DNA from 2 places in the Pseudoalteromonas sp. SaAl2 genome. Region 2 is predicted to be linked to the other one. Evidence: riboswitches for the same ligand, from Rfam matches in the RefSeq annotation. Region 2 holds a riboswitch; the other holds the start of a gene.
What was found. Region 2 has a riboswitch for cobalamin ahead of ACU8V8_RS13530 (TonB-dependent receptor domain-containing protein). Riboswitches for the same ligand answer to the same signal wherever they lie in the genome.
Positions count from the first base shown of each region.

Region 1 (15,294 bases), 110 kb from region 2:
TGATACGGACATATGACCTATCAAGCGCTGTCACAGTGTTGCAGTATAAGGTAGTTACAGTAGATTTTCTTTTAACTTGCTTGGAATGAGGAAAAGCAAATGACTTCAGCTCTACAAAGGCTCAAACAACATTCTTCTATCGTAGCCGACACCGGCGATATTGAAGCGATTAAAAAACACCAACCTGAAGATGCGACGACAAACCCATCTTTACTTCTTAAAGCCAGCGAGATCGAAGCGTATAAGCCTTATTTAGATAAAGCATTTAGCTATGCTAAAGAAACCGAGCAAGATGCTGCCAAACAACTTGAACTCGCTTGCGATTACTTTGCCGTATTACTAGGTAAAGAAATCAGCGAGATTGTACCGGGTTATATCTCTACCGAGGTCGATGCGCGTTTATCATTTGACACCCAAGCAACTATCGATAAAGCCCATACTTTACTTAGCCTGTATGAAAAAGAAGGCGTAAGCAAAGATAAAATCTTAATTAAAATCGCTTCTACGTGGGAAGGCATTAAAGCCGCAGAGCAACTAGAAAAAGAAGGCACTAAGTGTAACCTTACTTTATTGTTTAGCGACGCCCAAGCACGCGCCTGTGCCGACGCAAACGTATTTTTAATCTCACCGTTTGTCGGCCGTATTTTAGATTGGCACGTTGCAAACGGCATGGAAAAACCAACCGACCCACTACAAGACCCAGGTGTGCAATCGGTTCGTAGTATTTTTGAATTTTACAAACGCCATGATTATAAAACCGTGGTCATGGGCGCAAGCTTCCGTAACACCGGCGAAATTATCGCGCTAACGGGTTGTGACAAGCTAACTATTAGCCCTAACCTGTTAGAAGACTTAGGCAAGCTTGAAGGCGCTCAAGAATACTTACTTGAAAGTGATATTCCTAAAGAGCCAAAACCTGAGCCACTTACAGAGTCTCAGTTCCGTTGGTTACATAACCAAGATGCTATGGCGACAGAAAAACTAGCTGAAGGTATTCGCTCATTTGCTGATGCGCAAGAGCAATTAGAAGCACGCTTTAAGGCAATGTAACCACTAAAATAATAAGTGAATAAACACTTACTTTAAAAAACGCCACATTTGTGGCGTTTTTTATTTTTTAACGTTAAAGATTTAATCCAGCCATCACATTTACGTAACATTAGTGTCACTTTTTTATTCTATTTTAGTTTGGCCTGTGATATAGGTATTTCCGAGGTTCAAAATTCAATAGGAGAAGTTCATGGATAGCCTAGACGATATTTTAGAAATATTAGAAGGTCCTAGTACAACAAAAAAGACCTCTCAGAAGAATAAAAAGAGAAAGTGGCGCGAAATCGAAGCTTTAAAAGATAAGCAGCGTTTACGCAAAGAACTACAGGAGTTAGACTATTTTGCAGACAACATTGCAATTGATGAGTTAGATTTTTAACTTAACAAGTAATAAATTAAATGGCCGCATGCTTAACAGCTAACGGCCTTTTTAATTTTTAACCTCAGGTTACTTACAGCTGCCAATTTATAGCGGCCTTGCCTTGCTGCTCAAGTAGCTTATTCGCTTTAGAAAAGTGCTGACAGCCAAAAAAGCCTCGGTGCGCTGAAAGCGGTGATGGGTGTGGGCCATTCAGCACAAAGTGTTTGGTTACATCAATCCCCTTACCTTTCTTTTGCGCATGAGCGCCCCATAAAATAAACACCACTCCGGTTGTATTATCGTTAATATGGGTGATCACCTTATCGGTAAATTGCTCCCACCCTAAATGTTTATGAGAGTGCGCTTGACCTTGTTCCACAGTCAGTACGGTATTTAATAAAAATACGCCCTGCTCAGCCCAGCTTTGCAAGTAACCATGATGTGGTACTACAAAACCGGGTATATCAGCAACAAGCTCTTTATAAATATTTTTCAGCGATGGTGGTAATTTAATCACCTCAGGTTGTACAGAAAAACATAAGCCATGAGCCTGCCCTTCGCCGTGGTATGGGTCTTGCCCTAAAATAACCACCTTTATATTGCTAAGCTCCGTGGCCTCAAAAGCACTAAACACTTGATGCTCAGGTGGGTAAACCGCAACGCCTTCACTGCGCCTTTGGGCAACATAAGCAAGGGTATCTTGCATATAAGGTTTAGCACATTCGCTTTGTAAAAATGTTTGCCACTGACTCATTTTGCATCCTCTATAACCGCTCTAGATTGATCTATTTTATTACACATATCATCTAGCCCATCAAGCATACGGGTGGTGAATCGGTGTAGTAAGTCGGCGTTGACTTGAATAAACTGATTATGTTTCACCGCAGGGACTTCTGGCCACTGCTGCCAATCAATAATCGGTTGTTTGGTTTTTGATTTTTCCTCAGGAAGAATAATCACCTCTGGTTTTGCAACGATCACGTTTTCAATACTAATAAGTGGGTAATCGGTGCGGTTATTAGCAAATACATTGCTACCATGACAAATTTCAATAAGTTGATTGATCCAGGTGTTTTTACTGACCGTCATCATCGGCTCAGGCCATAGCTGATAAAAAACAGCAACACTGACTTTGCCCTGTTGTTTGGCTTTTATAGTACCTAATTTTTGCTGAAATTCAGTCGCTGCACGCTTTGCCGCATCTTTTCGCCCTGTCAGCTTACCTAAACGAAGCAGCTCTTGTGGCACTTTATCAACTTCATTGGCCTCACTGTATAAGACCTTAACACCCATACGTTCTATCAAAGCTAAATCGTCAATTTTACTGCCTGTTTTCCATGCCAATACCAAGTCAGGCTTAAGCGCTAAAAGCTTTTCTATTTGAATACCTTGATGACCACCTAAACGCGGGATCTTATTCGCTGACTCAGGAAAGTCAGCGTACTCAACTGTTCCCACGATTTGATCGCCGGCGCCAATGGTATAAAGGTTTTCAACTATATGCGGGGCAAGCGCTACAATTCTCAATTGTTGCTTATTAGTGTCAGCCAGTAGATTAACACTGGCCAAGGCAAAACAAATAAATAATGCGAGTCTTAACACCCACATTAGTAATCAAAGCCAATTTGCGCTTTTACACCGGCATCAAAAGCATGTTTAACGTTACGTACTTCGCTTACTGTATCGGCTAACTCCGTTAATTTACGATGCGCGCCGCGCCCAGTTATAATTAGAGACTGCATTGGCGGGCGATTGGCAATCACCTCTAACGCTTCTTCTAAATCAATGTAGCCATAGGTGATCATATACGTAATTTCATCAAGCAATACGAGGTTGATTGATTCATCAGCAAGCATGCGTTTAGCTTCTTGCCAGGTGGCTTGTGCCGCAGCGGTGTCTGACTCTTTATTTTGCGTTTCCCAAGTAAAACCGGTATTCATTATAACAAACTCAACACCTGCCCCCTGTAATATATTGCGTTCACCACAAGGCCATGTACCTTTTATAAATTGGCACACAGCGGCTTTCATTCCATGGCCGACACAGCGTGTTACTGTACCAAACCCTGAGGTAGATTTACCTTTGCCGTTGCCGGTGATCACCTGAAAAACGCCCTTTTCTGTTTGCGCTGCAGCAATGCGCTCATCCACTTTGTCTTTTACTTTTTGTTGCCGTTGTTGGTGTTTGTCGGTATTTGTGTCGCTCATCTGCTTGCTCCTTACCAGTTTTGGTAAATTTTAGTAATTTGTGGAATATCTAAATGTTGTTTGCACATATCAGCTAAGCGCGTTAGTTGCTGTTCGCGATGTGTGTTTATATCTATATGCTGTTCTATACCACTGCTTGGTAACACCCAGTCGAGTATCAGTTGGCTTGCTGCACTGCTATCAAACAGGCCATGTAAGTAAGTACCTGCTATGTTGTTGTCACTTGATATAAAACCATCATATGTCACACTTTGTGGGTGTGTGGTAAATTTTAGTAAAGGCTGTTCAAGTGCAGGGCCACGGCTTTGGCCAGCGTGAATTTCATACCCCGTTACTTGGGCTTCACCGCCATTCAAATACATAACAGCCGATGCTTGCGTCAGTACTTTTTCAACACCTAATTGAGTAGTAAAATCACCAAGTCCTAGCCCTTTACAATGCTGGGTGCTTGACTCAACCCCCGCAGGGTCGTAAATATCGGTGCCTAACATTTGTAAGCCACCGCAAATACCCAGCACTTTACCACCATAGCGAAGGTGGCGCTTAATTTGCTCCTCCCAGCCTTCATTTTTTAAAAAGGCTAAATCACTGATGACATTTTTACTACCAGGGATAATAATCAGATCAACATTAGGAATAGACTGTGTGTGGCGTACGTAGTTTATATCTATTTGTGAGTTTAACCGCAGCGCATCAAAGTCGGTATGATTACTAATGTGTGGCAACAATAACACCGCAATTTTGACTTTCACTTGCGTGACTGTGTTATCAATAGCAACGGCGTCTTCCGCATCTAAGGCCAGATCATGCAAATAAGGTAAAACGCCAAGTACGGGTTTGCCTGTATACTCTTCAAGCCAATCAAGGCCACCTTGTAGCAGTGCAATATCGCCGCGAAAACGGTTGATGACAAATCCTTGTACTCGCGCTTGCTCTGATTCACTCAGCAATGCCAAGGTACCCACTAAGTGAGCAAAAACGCCGCCTTTATCAATATCTGCAATAATAATAACAGGACAATCCACCGCTTCGGCATAACCCATATTGGCAATATCACCGGCGCGCAGGTTGATTTCGGCAGGGCTCCCCGCTCCTTCAACAACCAGCAGCTCAAACTCTTCACTTAATCTGTGTTGTGAGGTAAGCACAGCATCCATCGCGACTTTTTTATAATCGTGATAAGCACCCGCTTCCATGTTACTAATCGCTTTGCCATGAATGATCACTTGGGCGCCAGTATCGCTATTGGGTTTAAGTAGTACCGGATTAAAATCGATTCTTGGCGCAACCTTTGCCGCGATTGCTTGTAACGCTTGAGCACGGCCTATCTCGCCGCCATCTTCGGTTACTGCGCTATTAAGTGCCATGTTTTGTGGCTTAAACGGCGCAACATGAATACCTTGCTCGGCAAATACCCGACACAAAGCGGCAACCAATGTACTTTTTCCGGCATCGGATGTGGTGCCTTGAATCATAATTGTTTTCATCATTAGCTACTTTTTAAGGTGAGCGGCAAGCCTGCCATTATAAATTCAACCCGAGCAACCTGTGCTGCTATTGCCTGATGTAACCAGCCTGATTCATCAACAAATTCGCGGCTTAATTGCCCCAGCGGCACAATGCCGTGCCCCACTTCATTACTAACAAAAATAACCTGGCCTGGTAGTACATGAAGCACATCAAGTAACGCCTGCTTTTGTTGCGCCCAGCAGTTATTATCGCCGCATAGGCAGTTCGTAAGCCACAGGGTAAGGCAATCAACTAAAATGCAGTTACCAGCTTTACTATGCTCAAGTAGCGTGTTTGCAAGCGCTATTGGCTCTTCAATTAACTGCCAGTGTGCTGGCCGCTGCTGCTGATGACGATGAATACGCGCCTGCATTTCATCATCATGTCCTTGTGCAGTAGCTATGTATATGACTGATTGTTGACTGTTTGTTGCTAATTGCTCTGCAAAGCGGCTTTTGCCACTACGGGCACCACCAAGAATTAAAGTATGTTGAGGTTTCATTGTGCAGTACTCGTCATTGAAACGATGAGCGTTATATAAATACTCAATTCGCTTAGCTGTTGCGCCGCCCCTAAGCAATCACCGGTATAACCGCCTAATTGGCGTTTAAACCAATGCATAACCATCAAACGTACGAATACTAAAGCTAGGGTGATTATTCCTAATGCCTGCCAAGTGACAAGCTGTAAAATCAACGTAGCGGCAAATAACAACGCAGCCGTTAATAATAAAGTGACTAAGCTGGTTTTAGATAAGTGCATAGCCAGTGGTTTTACTTTTGCGCTGGCATCTTCGCTGACATAATCCATGCTAAAAATAATACTGGTCGCAACAACACGGCTTAAGCATTGCCCTGCAATGATAGCAAATAACAGCACACCGTTATCATCACTTAATATCACTAAGCTTTGATACTTCAACAGTAATATAATGATAAGTGCCGCCGCGCCGTATGTACCTAAACGGCTGTCTTTCATGATGTTCAACTTTTGTGATACCTGCCATCCACCACCAAAGCCATCCCATACATCAGCCCAGCCATCTTCATGAAAAGCACCAGTCATTAACAGGCTCAGCGCTAACACTAACAACACACACATTGAAACAGGTAATATAAATTGTAGGCAGTAGAACACCAAAGCATGTACTAAACCAAGTCCTAATCCTACCAATGCAAAATAGCGACTAGCTTGATTTAAGTGATCGCCGGTCACCTCAAAGCGAAGTGTAATTGGGATCCGGGTTAAAAAACTAATAGCCAATTGTAGCAACTGCCATTGCGTGATGCTTGCTTTCACTTGGGTCATCACTTACACCACATCATCAACTACAGCGTCGGCAAAACTTGCCATTTGATTATAAAAACCGAGCGCACTTTGCAGCAAAGGTAAACTTAATGCAGCACCGGTTCCTTCTCCCAAGCGCAGAGCTAATTGCAGTAATGGTTTAACCTCTAAATGGGCTAACATTTTACTATGGCCTTGTTCGTTTGAGCTGTGCGCAAAAATAAAATACGCTTTTGCATTTGGATTAATTGTAATCGCGACTAAAGCCGCAGCGGTACAAATAAAACCATCAACGAGCACGGCCATTTGCTGTTCAGCAGCACTGAGCATGGCACCCACAATATGCACAATTTCAAAGCCACCAAGCGCTGCAAGCAAACTGATAGGATCATCTAGTTGAGTTTTATGTAAGATCAGTGCTTGCTCTACAACTTTTACTTTACGCGCAACCACCTCATCACTTACGCCAGTACCTTTGCCCACACATTCACTGGCATGGAGTTTAAGTATTGCCGCCATAATAGCGGCTGCACTGGTGGTATTGCCTATGCCCATCTCACCCAAGGCTAGAGTATTACAGCCACTCTTTTTAAGTTCTAATACAAGTTGTTTTGCATTGCTAAACCCTTGTTGTACCTGCTCGGTACTCATAGCCATGTGTTGATTCAACGGTTCGGTGATACCCCCTAAACGACAATCACGAATGTCCGTGTTGGGTACTTTCGTTAAAGTACCGCAGTCTGCCACTTCTAACTGCCAGCCTAGCTGATTGCAAAACACGTTAATTGCCGCGCCGCCAGCAGCAAAATTAGCCACCATTTGCGCGGTAACGTCGCTGGGGGCAATTGACACACCTTGCGCTGCAACACCATGGTCACCAGCAAACACGATTAATGTAGGCTGTTTTATAGCTGGCTGAAAATCTAAAAATTCACCTTGATTATCAATATCTTGACTAAAAATAGTCACCAATTGCTGTGCTAGTGGTTCAAGGAGACCCAGTGCACCAAGCGGTTTAGTTTTGTGATTAATTTTATCGCTTATCAGCGTATCGAATTGCCTATTTAGCGGTTTAACACAATGCATTATTAATACACCTTTTTACGAAAAAACAGCAAAGATAAAAAGAATACACTTCCAATGGCCGAGGTGATCACCCCGATTGGTAGCTCTTGATTGCTCATCACAATACGCGAAAGCACATCCACCCAGACCATAAATGTACCGCCAGCGAGTGCAGTCATAGCAAGGCCTGTTAAGGTTCCTTGAGATACGAAAAAACGTACTATATGGGGTATCATCAGACCCACAAAGCCAATCCCGCCACATAACGCCACCAAGAGCGCTGTAATTAACGAACTTAGCATCAACATTAGCAAGCGAAAGCGTTGCACAGGAATGCCTAAGGTCGCGGCACTTTCATCACCCAATAACATAGCATTGAGTTGACGCCTAAAACTCATTAATAAAATGATACAACTGAAGATGGCTAAAGCGGGTAACCAAAGTGCTTGCCACTGCGCTCTTGCAAAGCTACCTAAGGTCCAAAATAATATTGCGGTGATTGCTTGAGGATCGCTAAAATAAAGGAGTAAGCTGGTAAATGCGCTGAATAAAAACGACAGTGCAACCCCTGCAAGTAGCATTGTTTCAACCTGAGCAGACGCTCTACGCCCTGCAATAAATACCAATAGGCACATGGTCAGCATACTGCCCACAAATGCAGCCAGCGACATTGACAACCCAGCACTGATGCCAGTAAAGGTCATAAAACACACCACACCAAATGAAGCCCCTGATGAAATACCAAATAAATAGGGGTCAGCCAGTGGATTACGGGTCACGGTTTGCAAAATTAGCCCTGCAATTGCGAGTCCTGAGCCTGCTAAAAATGCCAATAACGTACGCGGCAAACGTAGCTGCCAAATTATCCGCTCAATAAACGAATCACTACCTTGGCCAAACCACTGTCCAATTACGCTGTGGTAAACATCAATAAACTTACTAGGGGCAGCTCCAAAGCTCAATGCTGCAAAAATACTCAGTACACTTAATACCACAGTTAGCGATAGCAATAGGTTATTTTTCAGCTGCATGAAGCTCTCCTGATTGATAACCATAAAAATACGTTATATGCGGAATTATTCGTTCTGGACTTTGCGGATGGCTAGATACTTGAGCGCACACGCCAAATACATCGCTGAGCATGCTCTCTGTTATAACCTGCTCCGGTGTGCCAGATACAACGATTTCACCGTGATCGATAACTAATAGCTCATCACACAGGCTGGCCGCTAAATTTAAATCATGAAACGATGCCAGCACTGTCACACCGAGAGACTTAGCTAATTCCATTAATTGGATTTGATATTTTACGTCAAGGTGGCTGGTAGGCTCATCCATAATCAAAAGCTGTGGTTTTTGTACTATGGCACGGGCAATTAAAGCTCGCTGCTTTTCACCACCAGAGAGCGAGTCAAACGCTTGGCTAGAGTGTTCTGTTAGACCGACTTGCTTAATAGCTTGAAGAATAAGTTGCTTATCTTCATTGGTAGTTGCGCTAAATAGCCGCTTGTGAGGGATGAGCCCAAGACTGACAACATCATACAGAGATAGATTAAATTGCGAGGGGGTTTCTTGCAAGACCACAGCAACCTGCTTGGCAAAATCATCAGCGCTTAATTGCCAAATATCATGTGCACCTAGCAGTACTTGACCACATGTTGGTTTATTAAACCGATAAAGGCAACGCAACAAACTCGACTTACCCGCACCATTAGGTCCAAGTAAGCCAATAAACTGACCTTGCGCAATGCTGATGTTTATTTTTTTTAGAATCGGTGTATTAGCAACAGTCCACGATAAATCGTCGACTGTGAGAAGCGCTGTTGGTGTCTGCAATGTTTATCTCTGCTAGCACGTGAAAACCCAATGCAGTAAACACAAGCTAATGCTTATGAAAAAAGATGAGTTTACCCGCTCAGTTATTTAAGTTGATTGTAACGTATTTAGTATCTGGCTTATCACTAATGTGGCTTACAGTTGCGGGAACAGCTGAGGACTTGCACCTCCTTCCTAAATACCCCTCTATTATGAGCGGGTGAGTTTATATTTCAATTAATATCTTTCTAGATGGCTAAAAACACCTTAGAAAACAATTTTAGGCCAGGCTTCACCTTGCTCATCAATATATACATCAACACAAATAAGAGCAGCATAATTGATTGAAAACACATTTTGGCTAATGAGCGACTCACGAGGGAGCTGACATAAAATAGCTAACAACTGCTTAATAACACCAGCATGCGTGATGACCAGGTGCGTTCCTGTATTTTGTGTACTGATCATCGTTAATAATTGCTGCCACCAAGTTTCAACTCGGCTATAAAACTCGTTCATTGACTCGCCATTTGGGGGAGTAATTTGCCAAGGGTTTTGCCAAAAATCTCCGATTGTCGGTGAGCTACCTTGTTGCCAAAGCATCTCATAGCTTTGCCCATCCCAATCACCAAAATCATACTCTGCAATTGCACTGTCTATATTGAGCGGAAGTTGGCGAGTATTAGCAAGCTTTTTAGCAAAGAGCTTACAACGATTTAAAGGAGAACTTATTACTGTGGTGATATCGCTCAGCCCAGCAACTTTATCGTCTAACTGTTGAACACCTTTTTTGCTCAATTCAAAGTCGCTACGCCCGGCTAACACATTTTGCTGTTCAAGTTCGCCATGGCGTAATAAATACACTTTAGTTGAGAATGGCTGCATAGCTGACCTAAATGGTGAATAGTTAATCTTTTAAAGCCACAAAAAAAGCGCCAAGGTGAAGGGCGCTTTTTAATCTAGTTTATTGAGATTATAAAATTTGGTTTTCTTTCCAAACTTGCTCTTTTTCCATGCGCTTTTTACGCTTGTCACATGGGTCATCACAATCACAAGCTTTATCAATACCTACGGAGCCTAGACCACCACAGCTACTCGCCATAGATTTTTTCTGCATAATCATGCCAATGGCCATTGCTGCGACAATTAAAATAAGTAAACCAAAAGTAAGAAGAAAAAGTGACATTGCTTAGCCCCTATTGTTCAGCAATTAAAAGGTGCTTGGCTAACGTAGCCAAGCTGAGTGTATTATAAACCGCTTTGTGCTCTGCTACAAATAGGGTTTAAATGCTGGGCTCGAATAAGTCACTAAACCATCCTTCGATTTAGCTATTAGATAGACCGCTAAGTCATTTTTTTCTGCATAGGCTTGAGCTTTATCCATGCCCATAATAGTCAATGCAGTAGCAAGACCATCGGCAGTCATTGCTGACGGATGTAATACGGTTACTGATACTAGATCATGACGACTTGGCATACCGGTAACGGGATCAATCAAATGACTGTAAGTCACACCATCCATTTCATAAAATATACGGTAATCACCCGATGTTGCCATGCCATTATTACCTGGCGCTAAAATATGATGTACTTTGCGTGTGCCTGGCTCTGCATCAGGTTGCTCAATCGCTATCCGCCAATCCTGATCGTTAGGCTTTTTACCTGCAATGCGCAGCTCACCACCAATTTCGACCATATAATTAGTTAGACCGTGACTTTCTAGCAGCTCTGCAACTTTATCTATACCATAGCCTTTTGCAGTGGCAGAAAACGAAAGCTCTAAGCCGTCAACCGTTTTTGCTAAGCCTTGCTCAGTCAGTTTTAATTTATCAACCCCAATTTTAGCAATCATGTTAGCTAATGCTTTGTCTGTTGGGCGCTTAGTTGGTTTTTTATCTGGACCAAAGCCCCATAAATCAATCAAAGGCCCCATTGTCACATCAAGCGTTTTAGTTGACTCGCCTAAACGAATCGATTCGCTCACCACAGCTCTAAAGTCACTGCTAATTGGCATGACTTCACCGGCATCTAAACGATTAAATTGGTTGATTTCTGACTCTTTAATATAAGTCGACATTGATAAGTTAATATCTTTTAGTAACTCGGTAATTTCAGGCAGTAAATTCAATGTATCGAGTTTTTCTTGCTTGGCAAATACTTTGATGTGATAGGTAGTGCCCATGGTTTTACCTTCAAGGTAAAGCTCTTTAGGCTCATCACTTTGGCCACAACCAGATATGAGTAAAGTGAGAGTAAGAAAAAATAAGGCAATTAATGCCTGCGGGTGAAAAACTCTATTCATGGCAGCCTACTTTAAATTTGAAATAAAAAAGCCTCGTAACAAGCATTGCTACGAGGCTGATATTCTAACCAAAACTAAACTGTTTTGGTATCAGTGTTAGCCACCAAAATCATCTAGTAAGATATTTTCGTCTTCAACACCTAAGTCTTTCAACATTGTGATAACAGCTGCGTTCATCATTGGAGGACCACACATGTAGAACTCACAATCTTCCGGCGCTTCGTGATCTTTAAGGTAATTCTCAAATAACACGTTATGGATAAAGCCTGTGTAGCCTTCCCAGTTATCCTCAGGTTGTGGATCTGAAAGTGCTGTATGCCATACGAAATTGTCATTTTCAGCCGCTAGGCCGTCAAAATCTTCTACGTAGAACATTTCACGTTTCGAACGTGCACCATACCAGAAGCTCATCTTACGCTTAGAGTTCAAACGTTTTAGTTGATCAAAGATATGTGAACGCATTGGCGCCATACCAGCACCACCACCTACGAATACCATTTCAGCATCAGTGTCTTTTGCAAAGAACTCACCAAATGGACCAGAGATAGTCACTTTATCACCTTCTTTAAGTGACCAAATGTACGATGACATTTTACCACAAGGTAAGCTTAAATCTCTTGGCGGCGGCGTAGCGATACGCACGTTAAGCATGATGATGCCTTCTTCTTCTGGGTAGTTAGCCATTGAGTAAGCACGAATTGTTTCTTCGTCTACTTTTGACTCCAGCTTGAAGAAACCAAAATGGTTCCAATCGCCACGATACTCTTCTGGTACATCAAAGTCAGCGTATTTAACGTGGTGCGCAGGGGCTTCAATTTGAATATAACCACCCGCACGGAACGGTACTGATTCGCCATCAGGAATTTGTAGCTTAAGCTCTTTGATGAAGGTTGCTTTATTATCGTTAGAGATAACTTCACAATCCCACTTCTTAACACCGAAAATTGACTCTTCAAGTTCAATTTCCATGTCGTTTTTAACATTTACCTGACACGCTAAACGACAGCCTTCACGGGCTTCACCTTTAGAGATGTGATCAAGTTCTGTTGGTAAGATATCGCCGCCACCTTCTTTGATGTGTACACGGCACTGACCACAAGAGCCACCGCCACCACATGCAGATGATACGAAAATACCTGACTCAGATAGTGCACCTAATAGCTTACTACCTGCTGATGTTTTAATGGCTTTATCTGGATCGCCATTTACGCCGATGATGATGTCACCGCTTGCAACTAACTTAGATTTAGCACCAATGATGACTAAAACTAGTAGTACAACGATAGCGATGAAAACACCAACGCCTAAGAAAATCTCATAACTCATGATTTATCCTCGCTACCTATTAAAGTGAAATACCAGAGAATGACATAAAGCCAAGACCCATTAAACCAACAGTGATGAAGGTAATACCTAAACCACGCAGGCCGTCTGGCACGTCTGAATATTTCATTTTTTCACGAATACCAGCAAGTAATGTAATTGCTAGCGCCCAACCTACACCAGAACCGATACCATAAACCACAGACTCGCCGAAGTTATAGTTACGCTCTACCATGAAAGATACCGCACCAAAGATTGCACAGTTAACTGTGATCAATGGTAGGAAGATACCTAACGCGTTATATAGTGCAGGGAAGAACTTATCTAATGCCATTTCAAGAATTTGTACCAGTGCTGCAATAACACCAATGAAAGTCAAGAAACGTAAGAAGCTAAGATCCGCTTCAGGGTAACCAAGCCACTCAAGTGCACCCGGTGCAAGAACCGCATGATAAACCAAGTTGTTAACTGGTACTGAGATACCCAACACCACGATAACTGCCACACCTAGGCCGATAGATGTTGTTACTTTCTTTGATACAGCAAGGAAAGTACACATACCTAGGAAGAAGGCTAGCGCTAAGTTTTCAATGAAAACCGCTTTTACGAATAAACTAATATAATGTTCCATTGTCTGCCCCTTACCCTTTCGCTTCTACTTGGTCTTTCTTATAAGTACGAAGTACCCATATGAATAAACCAATGATGAAGAATGCACTAGGTGGTAAAATCAATAGACCCATAGGTTGATACCAACCACCGTCTTGTACAAGAGGGATGATTTCAGCACCAAATAATGTACCCTTACCAAATAGTTCACGAATAAAGCCAACAGTTAGTAACACTACTGAGTAACCTAAGCCATTACCGATACCGTCAAGGAATGACATAAGCGGTGGCGACTTCATCGCATACGCTTCTGCACGACCCATTACGATACAGTTTGTAATGATCAGACCAACGAATACAGACAACTCTTTCGCCGTAGCATAAGAGAAGGCTTGTAATACTTGGTCAACAACGATTACCAATGACGCAATGATAGTCATTTGCACGATAATACGCACAGATGACGGGATCTGGTTACGAATAATTGAGATAAAGAAGCTTGAAAAAGCAGTAACCAACGTCAATGCGATTGACATGATTAGAGCATTTTTTAAGCTCGACGTTACCGCAAGCGCAGAACAAATACCAAGTACTTGTAGTGCGATTGGGTTATTTGCCAGTACCGGACCAAATAGGACCGACTTCATTTCTTTAGTATCAGCCATTATTTCAACGCTCCTTCACGTACTCTCGCAAGGAAAGGACCAAAGCCGTTATCGCCAGTCCAAAAGTCAACTGCGTGATCAACACCATTAGACGTTAAAGTTGCGCCTGACAAACCATCAATTTGATGATCGTTTTTAGCACCGCTTTTCACAACATCAACTGGTAGCTCTTTGCCACCCCATGTTGCAGTCCATTGTGGGTTTTGGATTTCGCCACCCAAGCCTGGTGTTTCATTGTGCTTGTAGAAGTTAATATCTTTAACCGTTTCGCCATCGCTTTCAAGCGCTAAGAAACCATACATTACACCCCAAAGGCCATAACCTTGGATTGGTAAAATAATAGCGTCTGTAGAACCGTCTGCTTTTTTAGAGATGTAAACAGGTGACTCTTTAGTCATACGCTGAATACCAGCGATGTCTTTAATGCCTTCTGCTTTTAACGCAAAACTAATTTTTTGGTCAAATTTACTTTTCTCAAAGTCAAAACTGTTAGGGTCAGTTTCGACAAACTCACCTGTACTCATATCTACTACACGTGCTTCGATTTTAGAGTTGAACGTATCAGAGATATTTTCAACTGCATCGATACCCGCTGCTGCTAAGATATTTTTCTGAATATCTTGCGTTTTGTTAGCTTGCTGTAATGGGCGAAGCTGAACTGAAGCAAACGATACGATGATTGCACACACTAAACATAGTGCAACAACAACGGTTAGCGTTTTGCCGATTGATTCGTTATTACTAGACATTACGTGCCAACCTCCGCTTGATATTAGCCTGCACTACAAAGTGATCGAATAATGGTGCAAATAAGTTAGCAAATAAGATTGCTAGCATCATACCCTCAGGGAATGCAGGATTGATTACACGGATCATTACTACCATCACACCAATTAGTGCGCCGTATGCGAATTTTGCTTTATCTGTAAATGCCGCAGACACAGGATCTGTCGCCATAAAGAACATACCAAAAGCAAAACCACCTAATACTAAGTGCCAATGCCAAGGCATTGCAAATACTGGGTTAGTATCAGAACCAATTGCATTTAATAAGAATGCAGTTGCAACCATACCCAAGAACACACCTAGCACGATACGCCA
Region 1 covers NZ_CM129605.1:2,752,146-2,767,439, forward strand. The annotation lists gene tal (transaldolase) at 100-1,050, shown strand; gene ACU8V8_RS13025 (DUF3545 family protein) at 1,241-1,429, shown strand; gene ung (uracil-DNA glycosylase) at 1,503-2,165, opposite strand; gene ACU8V8_RS13035 (cobalamin-binding protein) at 2,162-3,019, opposite strand; gene cobO (cob(I)yrinic acid a,c-diamide adenosyltransferase) at 3,019-3,618, opposite strand; gene ACU8V8_RS13045 (cobyric acid synthase) at 3,630-5,105, opposite strand; gene cobU (bifunctional adenosylcobinamide kinase/adenosylcobinamide-phosphate guanylyltransferase) at 5,108-5,629, opposite strand; gene ACU8V8_RS13055 (adenosylcobinamide-GDP ribazoletransferase) at 5,626-6,435, opposite strand; gene cobT (nicotinate-nucleotide--dimethylbenzimidazole phosphoribosyltransferase) at 6,439-7,500, opposite strand; gene ACU8V8_RS13065 (FecCD family ABC transporter permease) at 7,503-8,510, opposite strand; gene ACU8V8_RS13070 (ABC transporter ATP-binding protein) at 8,494-9,315, opposite strand; cobalamin riboswitch at 9,404-9,534, opposite strand; gene ACU8V8_RS13075 (histidine phosphatase family protein) at 9,562-10,179, opposite strand; gene nqrM ((Na+)-NQR maturation NqrM) at 10,268-10,480, opposite strand; gene ACU8V8_RS13085 (FAD:protein FMN transferase) at 10,565-11,596, opposite strand; gene nqrF (NADH:ubiquinone reductase (Na(+)-transporting) subunit F) at 11,693-12,922, opposite strand; gene nqrE (NADH:ubiquinone reductase (Na(+)-transporting) subunit E) at 12,942-13,550, opposite strand; gene ACU8V8_RS13100 (NADH:ubiquinone reductase (Na(+)-transporting) subunit D) at 13,561-14,193, opposite strand; gene ACU8V8_RS13105 (Na(+)-translocating NADH-quinone reductase subunit C) at 14,193-14,942, opposite strand; gene ACU8V8_RS13110 (NADH:ubiquinone reductase (Na(+)-transporting) subunit B) at 14,935-15,294, opposite strand, start outside.
Region 1: another riboswitch for cobalamin. It lies ahead of ACU8V8_RS13070 (ABC transporter ATP-binding protein); the one in region 2 lies ahead of ACU8V8_RS13530 (TonB-dependent receptor domain-containing protein).

Region 2 (15,294 bases):
GCTGGCGTCTATCTCTGCGCTTGCTATTGTAGTGGTAGGCTTAGTGCCTTTGTATTTTGTTAATCGCTCAATGGAGCAACACAGTTAAATGAGTAGTTTAATTTTAGAAAATTTATCGTATCAATATAATGATACTGCAGTGATCGAACATTTAAATTTAACTGTTGAAAAAGATGAAATTGTTTGTCTGCTTGGACCAAGCGGTTGTGGTAAAACAACCACTTTAAAAGCGATTGCGGGTATTGTTACTGCTAACCAAGGTAAGGTGTTCATTGATACTAAGTTGGTTTCTGATGAGGATACTTTTTTAGCACCTGAGCATCGTAATATTGGCATGATGTTTCAAGATTATGCGTTGGTTCCCGCATTTAACAGTTGCAGATAACATTGGATTTGGCTTAACTAAAATGAGTAAAAGCCAAAAGCAGCAACGTGTTGACGAAATGCTTGAGTTAGTGCAGTTGCAAGGTTGTGCCATGCGTTTTCCACATCAGTTATCAGGAGGGCAGCAGCAAAGAGTTGCTATTGCTAGGGCGTTGGCTTATAAGCCAAGCTTATTATTGCTTGATGAACCTTTTTCAAATATAGACACTCAAGTTCGTTTTGAATTAATTGCTGATATTCGCCGCATTATTAAAAATCAGCAGGTTTCAGCCGTGTTTGTTACTCACTCAAAAGAAGAGGCATTTGCGTTTTCTGATACGTTGGCTGTTATGCATCGAGGTAAAATTGCACAGCAAGGCACGCCAGAGCAGCTTTTTAGCGCTCCAAACTCAAAGGTGGTTGCAGAGTTTCTAGGTCAGGGCATATACTTAAATGCAGATGTATTAACGGCGACTGAATATTCGACATGCTACGGAGTGGTCGAATCGCTTATTGCGCATCACCATAGCTCAGATAGTGGGCAGTTATATATTCGCCCGCATCATTTAACTCTAACGCCTTTCTCGGTGCAATGTGAGCAAACAGTTAAGGTGCTAAGCCGTCGTTTTATTGGTTCAAGTTATGTTTATAAAGTAGTAGTTAATGAGCAAGAAATTGAAGTTGCCGCTGAACTAGCGCAGTCATTTGATATAAATGAACTAGTTACAATAAAAATAAAACCACACACGGTAAATTTTTTTACTGATAAATAATTAAAGCTGTGTCCAATTTAAGTTAAGGATGTTCCATGGCGCAAGCGCAATCAGGGATTTGTGCTGAAGCAAACTTACACGGTTTGCATTTATTTTTTAATGTATTTGATGGTCATGATGAGTCACTACGCAAAAAATTAAAGCGAGTTAGTGCGATTCAGGATGAGTTTGCCGATCAATTTTCAGAATCTATGCTATCTAGCTTTGTTGCTGTAGGCGCACAATACTGGCCGCATATATTGCCAGAATTTATCCCGAGTCAACTTCAAAGTTTTCCTAATATTACTCATAACGATCATGTGATGGGGGCTCAACCATTTGATTTGTTTGTGCAAATACGCTCAGATCGAGAAGATGTTAACCACCTTTTTGCGCTACAAATACTGCAATTGTTCGCTCCTGATGTTGAATTAGTTGAACAAGTGCGTAATTTTCGATTTTTAGACGGTCGCGATTTTAATGGTTTTATTTTAGGTGGAAACACTCCCCATGGCCGGCAAAAGCGTGTAACAGCGTTAGTAAATAATCCTGGGCATTTTGAAGATCAAGGCAGTTATATTCATGTTCAACGTTATAAGCATGATTTAAGTGTTTGGCAGCATTTATCGCTCTATGAGCAAGAACAAATAATGGGTCGCACTCGATTAGATAATAACTTATTAGAGCCAAGTGTTGAAACGAGCCATGCGGTACGGTTCTGAGCTCAAAGATGAGCACGGTCAAGCTTTATTGTTAAGCCAAAGCATGCCTTATGGTGATGTTTATGAACAAGGTGTCTTATCGATTAGCTGTGCAGCACAAGGTAGTGCATTTGAAATAGTATTAAAAAGTAGGTTAGGGCAGGGCGATTGCTACGACCATTGGCTCGACTTTACGCAAGCCGATATGGGCTCGGCATTTTTCGCCCCATCAATTAACTTTTTAAAGCAGCTTTAAACTGTATCGAATAAGATGCGCACGCGCTCTAATGTGATATCGATTTCTGAGATCTTAGCTGGGGCAATAAATATTGTATCGTCGCCAGCAATGGTGCCTAACACGCCATCGGCTTTACCTAAAGAGTCGAGCAAGCGAGCAATTAATTGTGCAGCACCAGGGCTGGTACGAATGATGATCATCATTTCGTTATGCATAATATCAATAACCAGCTGGCGTAGCGGGCTTTTGCTGTTGGTACACCCATTTCTGCAGGTAAACAGTAAACCATTTCTTGTTTTGCGTTACGGGTTCGTACAGCACCAAATTTACTTAACATGCGTGAGACTTTACTTTGGCTTATATTATCAAAGCCTTGCTCTTTTAAGGCGTCAACAATTTCGCCTTGAGAACCAAAGTTTTCTTCTTTTAAAAGTGATTTAAAGGCTTTAACTAACGCTTCTTGCTTATCTTGTGGTTGCATGTCATTTATCTGCTTTGTTATTTGATGTCCTAAATTCTACACAAAAATGAATATTTATGCAGTAGTTGTTTTTATTAGTGAATAGAGCTATTAAGTCGCCGTTTGAGGTATGCTTTTGTCCATAGAACAGTTTATTTACAACTATGGTCGAAATTATATGCAAAATAAGCAGGATAAATTTGTTTTTAGGCGCTAATTTCTTTATCTTAGTGCCACAAATATTTTCTACCTTAAATTACGGAGAATTCCCATGAAAGTTGCTGTATTAGGTGCTGCAGGCGGTATCGGTCAAGCGTTGTCTTTATTATTAAAAACAGGTTTACCAGCTGGTTCTGAATTATCACTATATGACGTTGCGCCAGTTGGTTCCTGGTGTTGCTGTTGACCTTTCTCACATCCCAACAGATGTTAAAGTAGCTGGTTTTGGTGCTGACGCATTAGATCAAGCGCTAACAGGTTGTGATATTGTACTTATCCCTGCTGGTATGCCACGTAAGCCAGGTATGGATCGTGCTGATTTATTCAACGTAAATGCCGGAATCATCAAAACATTAGCTGAAGGTATTGTAGCTAACTGTCCTAAAGCATTAGTGGGTATCATCACAAACCCTGTAAACGGCACAGTGCCAATCGTTGCTGAAGTATTCAAAAAAGCGGGTACTTATGATGCAAACCGTGTTTTCGGTATTACAACGCTTGACGTAATTCGTTCGGAAGCATTTATTGCCGAGCTTAAAGGTGTTGATGTTGCAACTGTAAAAGTACCAGTAATTGGTGGTCACTCAGGCACAACTATTCTACCTCTACTTTCTCAAGTTGAAGGTGTTACTTTCACTGATGAAGAAGTTGCAGCTCTTACTCCACGTATCCAAAATGCAGGTACTGAAGTAGTAAATGCTAAAGCAGGTGGCGGTTCAGCTACATTATCAATGGGTGCTGCAGCAGCTCGTTTTTGTATGTCTCTAGTTAAGGGATTACAAGGTGAAGACGTTGTAGATTACGCTTACGTAGCTATTGAAGATGGTGATGCAGAATACTTTGCACACCCTGTACGTTTAGGTAAAAACGGCGTAGAAGAAATTCTTTCTTATGGTGAGCTAAGTGCGTTTGAGCAACAAGCTAAAAACGACATGTTAGATACACTGAAAAAAGATATTCAAGAAGGTGTTGATTTCATCAACGCATAATCTTGTTATTACTGCCAAGTAATTGGTGGTAATAAAAAAGCCTGCGATTGCAGGCTTTTTTTTTGCTCGAAGTTATGTATTTTAATACGTGCTTTTAGTGACTCCGATCAACAGCAATACGGGCTAAACTGATCAGTGCTTCTTTATAAGGTGAGTCATCTAGCACTGATAAACAGGCTATGGCTTTATCGGCTTCTTCATCAGCTTTTTTTCATGGTAAATTCTAATGCGTTTGTTTCTCGTAACGTCGTTAGTATAGATTCTAAATGATCCATTCCGTTGCTGTGCTCTATAGCATCACGAATTAACTGAACCTGCTCTGTATTGCCTTGCTGCATTGCATAAATAAGCGGTAGCGTAGGTTTGCCTTCTGCTAAATCATCACCAATATTTTTGCCTAACTGTTCAGCGTCAGCATTGTAATCAAGTACATCATCAACTAATTGAAACGCAGTGCCCAGATGCATACCATAAAGGTTGAGTGCCTTAAGAATTCTCTCGTCTTGCTCCGTAATAACGGCAGCAAGCCCTGTGGCGGCTTCAAATAATTTTGCTGTCTTAGAGTAGATGACCTGCATATAGCTGTCTTCGGTGGTGTCAGGATCATTACAATTCATTAATTGTAAGACTTCACCTTCAGCGATGACATTGGTTGCATCAGCCAGTATTTGCATAACTTGCATTTTGCCAATACCTACCATCAGCTGAAAAGAGCGGGTATAGATAAAGTCACCCACAAGTACGCTTGCGGCATTACCAAACTCTGCATTTGCAGTTGGCGTACCACGGCGCAAGTTAGACTCATCGACAACGTCATCATGTAATAAAGTTGCTGTATGAATAAACTCAACGATAGTTGCTAAGGTAATGTGATCATTCCCTTTATAACCAAGCGCTTTTGCCGCTAAAATAGCTAACATAGGGCGAACACGTTTACCGCCGCTATTAACTATATATAAGCCAAGTTGATTTACTAATGCTACATCTGAGCGCATTTGTGCATGTATAAGTTGATTGACGTCATTCATATCGTTTTCGATTAACGCCTGGATAGCTTTTATATCCATTGATCTCCGAGCCAATTTTAATGGGTATACGCAGCCGATTGTACAACAAAAAACGCGCCCGCTCGATATTTTGTGACAATTCACTGAAAAAATAGGTTTAAAGTGCTTTTTTAACTCGTTTTGCAAGGGTTAAGTTAAAAATAGCGATAATTCACATGTTTACTTTTTATTCTGATGATGACTTTGCAAAGGCTGTAATTTATTTGTCACCTTGTGTTAAAAAGCGCTTGGCATACCTGTGATTTAATATAAAATAGGTGAAAATATTGAATTGCTCTCAATGCAGCTATTTTTTATTCATTTAATTAAAAAACAGGCTTGCTAGTTTTTACGCATTAGCGTAAACTTCGCGCCCTATTGAAGAATATTTTAGTTGCGTCGATTTGAGGGCGCACAGACGGAGTTAATTATGTACGCGGTTTTCCAAAGTGGTGGTAAACAGCACCGTGTGACTGAAGGTCAAACAATTCGTCTTGAGAAATTAGACGTTGAAACTGGTGCAGCAGTTGAATTTGATTCAGTACTTTTAGTTGCTGATGGTGAGAAAATCGAGATCGGTGTACCGTTCGTAAACGGTGGTAAAGTAACAGCTGAGGTTGTTTCACATGGTCGCGGTGAGAAAATTAAGGTTGTTAAATTTAGACGCCGTAAGCATTCTCGTAAGCAAATGGGCCATCGTCAATGGTTCACAGAAGTTAAAATCACTGGCATTAGCGCTTAATTAGAGGTACTTAGAAATGGCACATAAAAAAGCAGCTGGTAGTACTCGTAACGGTCGCGATTCAGAAAGCAAACGCCTAGGTGTTAAGCGTTTTGGTGGCGAATCAGTTCTAGCGGGTAGCATCATCGTACGTCAACGTGGAACTCGTTTTCACGCTGGCTCAAACGTAGGTATCGGTAAAGACCACACTATCTTCGCGAAAGCGGATGGTAAAGTTCAGTTTGAACAAAAAGGTCCTTTAAACCGTAAATACGTAAGCATCGTATCTGAGTAATCAGAGCCGGTTCTTAAAAAACCCCGCCTTTGCGGGGTTTTTTGTTTTAAGCCTTGAGAATATATACCCAAGTGTTCTTACACATAGTGTGCTCTATAGGCCACTTGGGTATATAATAGAGTAATTAACAAGCCAATCCTAAAGTGAGTAATCATGAAGTTTGTAGATGAAGTAGAAATTCGCGCAGAAGCTGGTGACGGTGGCAGTGGTATCGTGTCTTTCCGTCGTGAAAAGTATGTCCCTGACGGTGGCCCAGATGGCGGCGATGGCGGCGATGGTGGCAGTGTTTATCTACAAGCAGATGAAAACTTAAATACCTTAATCGATTATCAGTTTGAGCGCTTTCATCGTGCTGAACGTGGTACTAATGGGCAAAGCCGTAATTGTACCGGTAAAAAAGGTGAAGACCTATACATTAAAGTACCTGTAGGAACACGTGTAACAGACGTTGATACTCAGGAATCTTTAGGTGATTTAACACAAGATGGTCAACGTTTAGTCGTGGCTAAAGGTGGTTTTCATGGCTTAGGAAACGCACGTTTTAAATCAAGTACTAACCGTGCGCCACGTCAAAAGACATTAGGCACACCAGGTGAAGTGCGTATGCTTAAGCTTGAGCTAATGCTACTTGCTGATGTAGGCTTACTTGGCTTGCCAAATGCAGGTAAATCAACCTTTATTCGCAGTGTATCTGCTGCAAAACCAAAAGTAGCTGATTACCCGTTTACGACGCTAATACCAAACTTAGGTGTAGTACGTCCAGATGCGAATAAGTCATTTGTTATTGCAGATATTCCAGGTCTAATTGAAGGTGCCTCAGATGGCGCAGGCTTAGGTATTCGATTCTTAAAACATCTAGAGCGTTGCCGTGTATTATTGCACATTATCGACATCATGCCTGTTGATGGTTCTAGTCCTGTTGATAATGCGTTTGCCATTATTAATGAGTTACATCAATATAGTCCTAAACTTGCAGAGAAGCCGCGATGGTTGGTGTTTAATAAGATTGACTTACTTCCAGAAGATGAAGCACAAGCATTGTGTGAACAAATTGCAGAAGAGCTAGGTGAAGAAACAAATATTTACCGTATCTCAGCTGTTAATAAGCAAAATACACAAGCACTTTGTCACGATATCATGGCGTTACTTGATAGTATGCCTAAAGAGAAGTTTGTACCAATCGAAGATGAAGAAGTTGAATTTAAGTGGGATACCTACCATAAAGATGCAACTAAAAATAGCGATGATGATGATTGGGAAGACTGGGACGAAGATGACTATGATGTTGAAGTTGTCTACGAGCGTTAGTAGCGTATAGATTTTAAAAAGGAGCTGATGCTCCTTTTTTCTTGTTTAGTTATAAAGTATTAGGTGATTACTGTGAAGATTTCAATGATTGCAGCCATGGCGAACAATCGTATTATTGGCCAAGATAATAAAATGCCTTGGCATTTACCTGCTGATTTACAGCATTTTAAACGTGTAACTATGAGTAAGCCAGTGATCATGGGTCGTAAAACATTTGAGTCGATCGGTCGTCCATTGCCAGGTAGAAAAAATATTATTATTAGTCGTAATGCTCAATACAGTGCGCAAGGGGTTGAGGTAGTAACATCACCTGAAGAGGCGCTGTTGCTGGTTAAAGACTGCGAAGAAGTGATGATTATTGGTGGTGGAAATATCTATCAGCAGTTTTTATTACAAGCAAGCACACTGTATTTAACTTTTATAAATCTTGATGTTACAGGAGATACTCAGTTTCCTGACTATGAAAAAGTTGCTAATTGGCAGGTGGTTGAAGAACAAATTAATAACCCCGATGATAAAAATTTACATCAGTATAAATTCGTAACCTTGGATAAAGTTGAGTAACATTATTGCGCTTAAACTTATAGATTGGTATAATAATAACCAATAAGCATAGGTAAAAAGTATTACGCAAGGGTGTCCAATGGTTAAATTATCAACATTACTAGTTGTTACTGCTGTTATTTCTGGTTCGGTGGCTTTTAGCGCTCCGGTTAAAGCTGATGATCAATTAGCTGTGTCAATTTGTGAGTATATCGCGGCAGACGATAAAAACCGTCTTCGCAGTAAGTTGAAAAGCTCACGAGTAAAGATTCGTAATATTTACGATGCGGTTTTATGCAATGGTAATAACTTATTACGCCATGCAATTGCTAGTAATGCAGTTGATGCGGGTGAGTATGTAGTTAAAAATCTATCTAAAAGCTCATTATCAGATGGTGCTGATATAGCTTGGGCTGAATCAAATGGCCATGGCGGTTCTGCACTTATTCCAGTAATTAAAGATCGCGCTGGTTTATAAGTTAAAAAGCTAAAATAAATCATAAAAAACCGCACTTGTTGCGGTTTTTGTTTTTAGTATTAAAAGATAATAACTATCTTCAATTTAGTTTCTTTGAAGTAAAGTCACGCTAATATTTTTCGCCAACTCGCCAACTCGCCAACTCGCCAACTCGCCAACTCGCCAACTCGTGCCTTTGATCAAAAATAGGCAAACTCGCTAATTTAACTTTAGATGTATAGCCGTCCATTGACATTCGCCCTTAAAATAATCACAATAGCGACCTATTTTCAAGGTGCTTACTAAATACTAAGGTATAGGTTTCAAGGTATTGAAATTTTTAGTGAGATAATCGGGAAGTTGGTGCGTAGACATGAAGACTACAACCCCAACACTGCCCCCGCAACGGTAATGTGTTTATAAGCACAGAGTCCGGAGACCGGCCTTGATACAAATTTACTATTGCTTGTGCGGTGGGCACGAGTCAGGGGATATCATGCTAAAAAAATCTACTCTAGGCGTAGCAATCGCTGCTGCGTTATCTTTTTCTGTGTCTGCAGAGCAACCAATTGAACGCATTACAGTTACCGCAAATAAATTTGAGCAATCAATTGACGATGTACTTGCCAGCGTAGCTGTTATCGAACGCAGTGATATTGAAATAAGTAATGTACGAGACTTACCTAGCCTACTTGAAACACAAGTGGGCTTTCAAATTAACTCTAATGGCGGGTTTGGCCAAAGTTCAGGTGTCTCTCTTCGCGGTTCAAGCTCGCGTCATACACTTATATTAGTTGATGGTATTCGTACTGGATCTGCCACTCTAGGCTACAAATCAATTAGTAATATTCCTCTAAATTCAATTGAAAGAATAGAAATAGTTAAAGGCTCTAGAGCAGCGGTGTATGGCTCCGATGCACTTGCAGGTGTAATCAATATTATTACCCGACAAGCTCAGGACTTAACGCTAGATGCAACATTTGGTTCTGATGCGTATCAAAGTTATCAGGTTGCAGGAACAACTGTTGTAGATAAAGTTACAGCTTCCTTCAATGCTGGTTTTGAAAAAACAGATGGCTTTGATGTATTACAAGGCGTAGCACCGGATGACGATGGCTATGAAAATAAAAATATAGGCTTTAACATTCAATATGCCGATGAATTGTTGGGGGAGCTAACAACGAAGGGGCAATATAGTGAGGGCTATGCTCAATATGATAGTGCGTTTTCGCCAGTTGATAGCACCGTTGAAAATAATGAGTTTGAAAATTACCAGTTAGGCCTTGGCTGGAAAAAATCCTTTGGGCAACAAACTCACTCAATTGATATCGCAATAGCGAATGATGGCTCTGATAACTCTCGTGTAGACTATACCGGTGCAACGGTGATAGATGCGTTTGAAACTAAACGTGAACAAATAGATTATAATGGCTTGTATGCTATTAATGATGAGTTTGATGTTTCAGGTGGTCTTAACTGGTACGAAGATGATATATCAGAAACTTCTGGTGATTACAGTAAAGATAATCGTGAAGTATTTGCAGGCTTTGTGGGTGCCTACTACGATAATGAGAGAGTACTCGCTAATTTTGCCTTACGTTATGATGATGATCAGTATTTTGGAAATGAAACAACTTATACTGCGGCTGCAGGTTATCGTTTACATGAAAATGCTACCTTTAGAATGAGTCAAAGCACTGGTTTTAAAGCACCAACTTTCAATGACTTATATTACCCCAACTCGGGTAACCCTGATTTAGTTCCGGAAACTTCAGTTAATCAGGAGTTAGGTTTGAAACTTGATTTTACACAAGCCAAAGTTGATATATCTATCTTTAGAAATGATGTTGAAAATCTTATAGCATGGGCTCCAAATGCTGCGGGAGATTGGCAACCTGCAAATATTAATGAAGCTCGTCATGAAGGGGTGGAGTTTAGTTTTGCTAATACAGTTCTTGGTTTTGATAATCAATTTAATTTTACTTATTTAGATGCTGAGAATAAAGAAACAGGTGCTGCTCAAACGTATGTTTCGCCACGTACAGTAAATTGGTTTGTTGCGAAACAGTGGGGTGATTTCGACGCGGGTTTTAATATGCAATACCGTAGTGATCGTCAAGGTAAGGTAACAAAGCTTAGCTCTTATACTTTATGGAACTTAACTGCAAACTACCAATTCAACCAATCATTGTCGTTTTCTCTACGAGTTGAAAATCTATTTGATAAGCAGTATGACGCTGTTGATTCAAGTATGGATTATACGACAGGCGAAGTGTTCTACTATAATACGGCTGATCGACGCTTCTTTGCAGGTGCAAGTTATCAGTTCTAAGTACATTTACTGAATTGAGCTTTGGTTAATTGCAGCCCCTAAATAAAAAAGCCCGTTATGGATTAATCCATAACGGGCTTTTTTATTTAATAATTTAGTCTTTTAAAAACTGTTTATAGTCTTTTTCAAAACGTTGTAACTTGGGGGCAATTAAAATGCTGCAATAACCTTGTTCTGGGTTTTGCTCATAGTAGTCTTGATGATATTGCTCAGCTGGGTAGAAAGTGGTTGCAGGGCTTACCTCAGTGACTATTTTTTCGCGTATTTGGTTTTGTAGTTGAGCAATGTAATCAGCTGTTTGGGTATGCTGCTCATCATTGTGGAAATACACTACGCTGCGGTATTGCGTGCCAATATCGTTACCTTGGCGGTTTAATTGCGTTGCGTCATGCAGGGTGAAAAACATAGCTAATAAGCTCTCATAGCTTATTTCAGAGCTATCAAATTCAATATTTACCACTTCAGCGTGACCTGTCAGGCCTGTACATATCTGTTGGTAGGTTGGAGCATCAGTTTCGCCCCCTGTGTAGCCGGAGCTTACATTGGTAACACCTTTTACACGCCTAAATGCAGCATCAATACACCAAAAACAACCGCCGCCAAATGTCGCTGTTTCAATTGTTTTGCTCATTCTTTACTCCATAAAACGTTAAATTGCGAATATGCTCTAGCCTATCAGAAGAACGAGTAAGGTGGTTTTTTTATTGCATGAAAACAAAGAGAAGCGCTGATATATGATTATATCAGCGCTGAATATCGCTTAAAGCTCTTCTTTGAGTGGTTTGTCTGCTTCTTGTTGGTTAAGTTTTTGCTGTAAAAACTCAGGTGATTGCGTATTACGAGCTAATGCATAATATGCTGCTGGCACAACAAATAATGTCAGTATTGTAGCGACGATAACCCCAGTAAATACAACCACACCAATTACCATACGGCTCTCAGCGCCGGGGCCTGATGCAAGTACCAATGGCACAGCGCTCATTACAGTGGTGAGTGATGTCATGATAATAGGCCGCAGGCGCTGGCTTGCAGCTTGTATAATTGCTTCACTAAATTCGACACCTTTATCACGAAGTTGATTAGTAAATTCAACAATTAAAATACCATTTTTAGCACTTAAACCAATAAGCATTACAATGCCAATTTGACTGTAAATATTAAGCGTAAGGCCTGCCGCCCATAAGCCAAACATGGCACCCATGAGTCCTAGCGGTACAGTAAGCATAATAACAAAAGGATGTACAAAGCTTTCAAATTGAGCTGCTAACACTAAAAAGGTCACCGTCAGTGCTAAAATAAACACATAGGTCATGGCTGATGCGCCTTCGTAAAACAACTGTGATTCACCTTTATAATCTACTGCGCCATCAATATCATTTTCTTCGGCTGCGACTTTATTTAAAAGTTAAGCGCTTGTTCTAGTGTATAACCATCGGCAAGGTTTGCACTCAGTGTAATGGCGCGCATACGGTTATAGCGATTCAAACGTGATGCTGTGGCTTCTTCTTTTAGGCTAATTAAGCTATCTAAAGGGACTAATTCGCCACTACGTGACTTTAGGTAAATGTTTGAAATATCGGTTGGATCTGTAAAGTCAGATTTAGTTCCTTTTAATATTACGTCGTACTCTTCACCACGGTCGATAAAGGTGGTAACACGACGTTGTCCAAGCATTGTTTCAAGAGTGCGGCCAACATCCGATACAGATACACCTAAATCGGCAGCTTTATTCTTATCAATACTAATTAAGAATTGTGGAAACGTTTCTTTGTAATCATGATCAATGCGTACCAGCCCTGGATTTTTCTCAGCGCGTTCAATAATACGATCGCGCCAATCAGCTAGTTGATCGTAGTCGTTGCCTTGTAGAACAAATTCAATGGGCCGAGAAGAGCCTCCACCGCCAATACCGCGTCGCATAATAGCAAAGGCACGTACATCGGTTACTTCGGTCATTTTACCGCTGATTTCATCCATTACTTCCCAGGTTGAACGTTTACGCTCATCCCAATCAGCCATGCCAACAATTGCAACACCGCCGCTGCCGCCCCAACCCGGAACACGAATTAATACCCGGCTAAGCTCTCCCGATTCAGAGTAGGGCATTAAGCGCTCTTCGATCTTCGCCATGTTTTCGGCGTTATTTTCATAGCTTGCGCCTTCAGGAGGGCTCATCATTATAAAGAATGTACCACGGTCTTCTTTAGGGGTTAGCTCTGATGGTATTTGCTGGAACAATAAGTAACTGGCAAAACCAGCAAGTAATAAAGTTAAAGTCAGGCCGCCTGAACGGGTCATATTTGAGCGCAGCGAGTTTTGATAACCTTGCTCAATTTTACTGAATAAACGGTCCATCCCTTGGTTAAACTTACTTGGTTTATCTGAGTGTTTTAGTACTTTTGAGCACAAGGCTGGGGAGAGAGTTAAAGCCGTAATACTTGAGAAAAATACCGCAGCGCTAACTGCCATCGCAAACTCAGTAAATAATGCACCAATACGACCATCCATAAAGACTAAAGGTACAAATACCGAAATTAATACCAAGGTGGTCGCAATAATTGCAAAACCAACTTCACGGGCTCCGCGATAAGCGGCAAGTAAGGCAGGTTCACCTAATTCGATACGACGGTGAATGTTTTCTAACATTACAATGGCATCATCGACCACTAAACCAATAGCTAAAACGAGCGCCAACAGCGTTAATAAGTTAATTGAATAACCCATTGCGAGTAAGAACATAAAGCTACCTACTAATGCGACCGGTACGGTTACTGCCGGGATCAAGGTAGCACGAATATTTCCTAAGAATAAAAAGATAATTAATACCACTAAGGCCATTGAAATAGCTAAGGTACTGTAAACTTCGTTTATGGATTCTTTAATAAATATCGATGAGTCATAACTATCTTGAATAGTGGTGCCTTCAGGCAAGTTACGTTTGATTTTTTCAAGCTCTGCACGAGCATTATCAACAACCGTCAGTGTATTCGCTTTTGCTTGTTTTACAATACCAAGCCCTACCATGTTGCGACCGTTACCACGGAACAAGCTTTCATCGTCAGCTGCTTCAAGGCGGACATCAGCGACTTCCCCAAGGCGAACTAAATAGCCATCGTCGCCGCGTTTGATTACCAGATTTTGAAAATCACGTTGTTCTTTATAACTACGAGCAGTACGTACCGTAAAGTCACGGTCAATAGATTCAATTTCACCAGCTGGTAGCTCAACATTTTCTGTACGTAGGGTATTTTCAATATCGCTTGAGGTAATACCGCGCGCAGCCATTGCTTGGCGGTTAAGCCAAATTTTCATTGCATATTTACGTTCACCACCTACCCGCACATTGGAGACACCATCAACTACCGCTAAGCGGTCGACAATGAAACGTTGTGCGTAATCAGATAGTTGCAGTGAGTCCATGGTATCGCTGTTGAGTAAAAACCAGGCTATTGGGCTTTCATCGCTGTTTGATTTAGATACTTCCGGTGGTCGAACTTGTTCGGGCAAGCTATCCAGTGCACGAGCAACACGTTCACGTACATCGTTTGAGGCAGCATCAATATCACGGCTAATATTAAACTCAATGGTAATATTAGAGCGGCCATTCCTACTTGATGAGTTTATACTCTTTATGCCTTCAATCCCCGAAATTCGATTTTCTAATACTTGGGTTATTTTGGTTTCGATAATCTCAGCTGAAGCACCTGTGTAGTCAGTGCTTACACTCACTATAGGGGATTCAATATCAGGGTATTCGCGCAGAGGTAACATCGAAAAAGCCACTAAACCAAACGTTAGTAGCAGTAAGTTTATTACAATTGCAAAAACGGGACGTTTAACACTAGTATCAGTAATTTTCACAGGTTACCCCTTCACTGTTACTTTACTGCCTGAACGAATTTTAATAATTCCTTCAGTCACAACTTGTTGACCATTGCTGATCCCTTGATCTATTGCTACCCAGCCGTTATGACGACCTGCAACATGCACTTCAACCTTTGTTGCTACACCATCTTCAATTTGGAAAACATAGTGTTTATCTTGTTGCGGAATAACTGCTTTTTCAGGCACCATCATCGCTTGATTAGAGCTAAGTTGTAGCGCGGTGTTTAATAACATACCTGGGCGTAAAAGGCCTGATTTGTTAGAAAAGCTAGCCGTTACCTCAACACTGCGAGTAACCGCATCTATTCGTGCGCTAACATGAGTTACTTTGCCGGTAAATGTCTTCTCTGGGTAGGCATCGTTTTGTGTCATGACCTTCATACCTACATTTAACTGCGCTAGGTATTTCTCAGGGACTTTAAAGTCAACTTTGATAATACTTATATCATCTAAACTGGTAATGATTGTGCTATTACTAACATAAGCACCGATGGATATTTGACGTTTACCTAAAATACCTGAAAAAGGTGCTTTGATAGTCATTTCAGCTAATTTGGTTTTAGCATTTTCTAGCTGCGCTTGTGTTGCATCAACACGAGAAAGTTGTTCTTCTAATAATGATTTTGCGGTTGCTTGAGAGCGTGATAACTCAGTTAAACGTTCTAGTTGACGTTTTTCTTCACGTAAATTAATTGCCAGCTCTTCAACGGTTAGTTGTTCTTGTTGAGATTGTAGTTGTACTAGCTTTTGACCCTTACTCACTAAGTCGCCATCATTAAAGAAAATGTCAGTCACATAGTCACTTTGCGCGCTTTTGATATATATAGCTTGATTAGCTCGAGCACTCCCGATAGCCTCAATCAAAACAGCATTTTCTTCACTTGCAACAGTATGTGCTGTTACCTGTGTAGCAGTAGGAGTGTAGCCTAATTGCTCGCCTTGGCTATTAGGTAAATAAAGATAAACACATAACCCTAAGAGTAGG
Region 2 covers NZ_CM129605.1:2,857,709-2,873,002, reverse strand. The annotation lists partial or broken gene ACU8V8_RS13585 (ABC transporter permease) at 1-88, shown strand, start outside; partial or broken gene ACU8V8_RS13580 (ABC transporter ATP-binding protein) at 89-1,136, shown strand; partial or broken gene ACU8V8_RS13575 (Dyp-type peroxidase) at 1,172-2,072, shown strand; partial or broken gene argR (transcriptional regulator ArgR) at 2,069-2,535, opposite strand; partial or broken gene mdh (malate dehydrogenase) at 2,786-3,722, shown strand; partial or broken gene ispB (octaprenyl diphosphate synthase) at 3,817-4,789, opposite strand; gene rplU (50S ribosomal protein L21) at 5,199-5,510, shown strand; gene rpmA (50S ribosomal protein L27) at 5,527-5,784, shown strand; gene cgtA (Obg family GTPase CgtA) at 5,938-7,092, shown strand; gene folA (type 3 dihydrofolate reductase) at 7,165-7,656, shown strand; gene ACU8V8_RS13535 (DUF3718 domain-containing protein) at 7,736-8,113, shown strand; cobalamin riboswitch at 8,402-8,554, shown strand; gene ACU8V8_RS13530 (TonB-dependent receptor domain-containing protein) at 8,589-10,424, shown strand; gene msrA (peptide-methionine (S)-S-oxide reductase MsrA) at 10,519-11,055, opposite strand; partial or broken gene ACU8V8_RS13520 (efflux RND transporter permease subunit) at 11,185-14,285, opposite strand; gene ACU8V8_RS13515 (efflux RND transporter periplasmic adaptor subunit) at 14,289-15,294, opposite strand, start outside.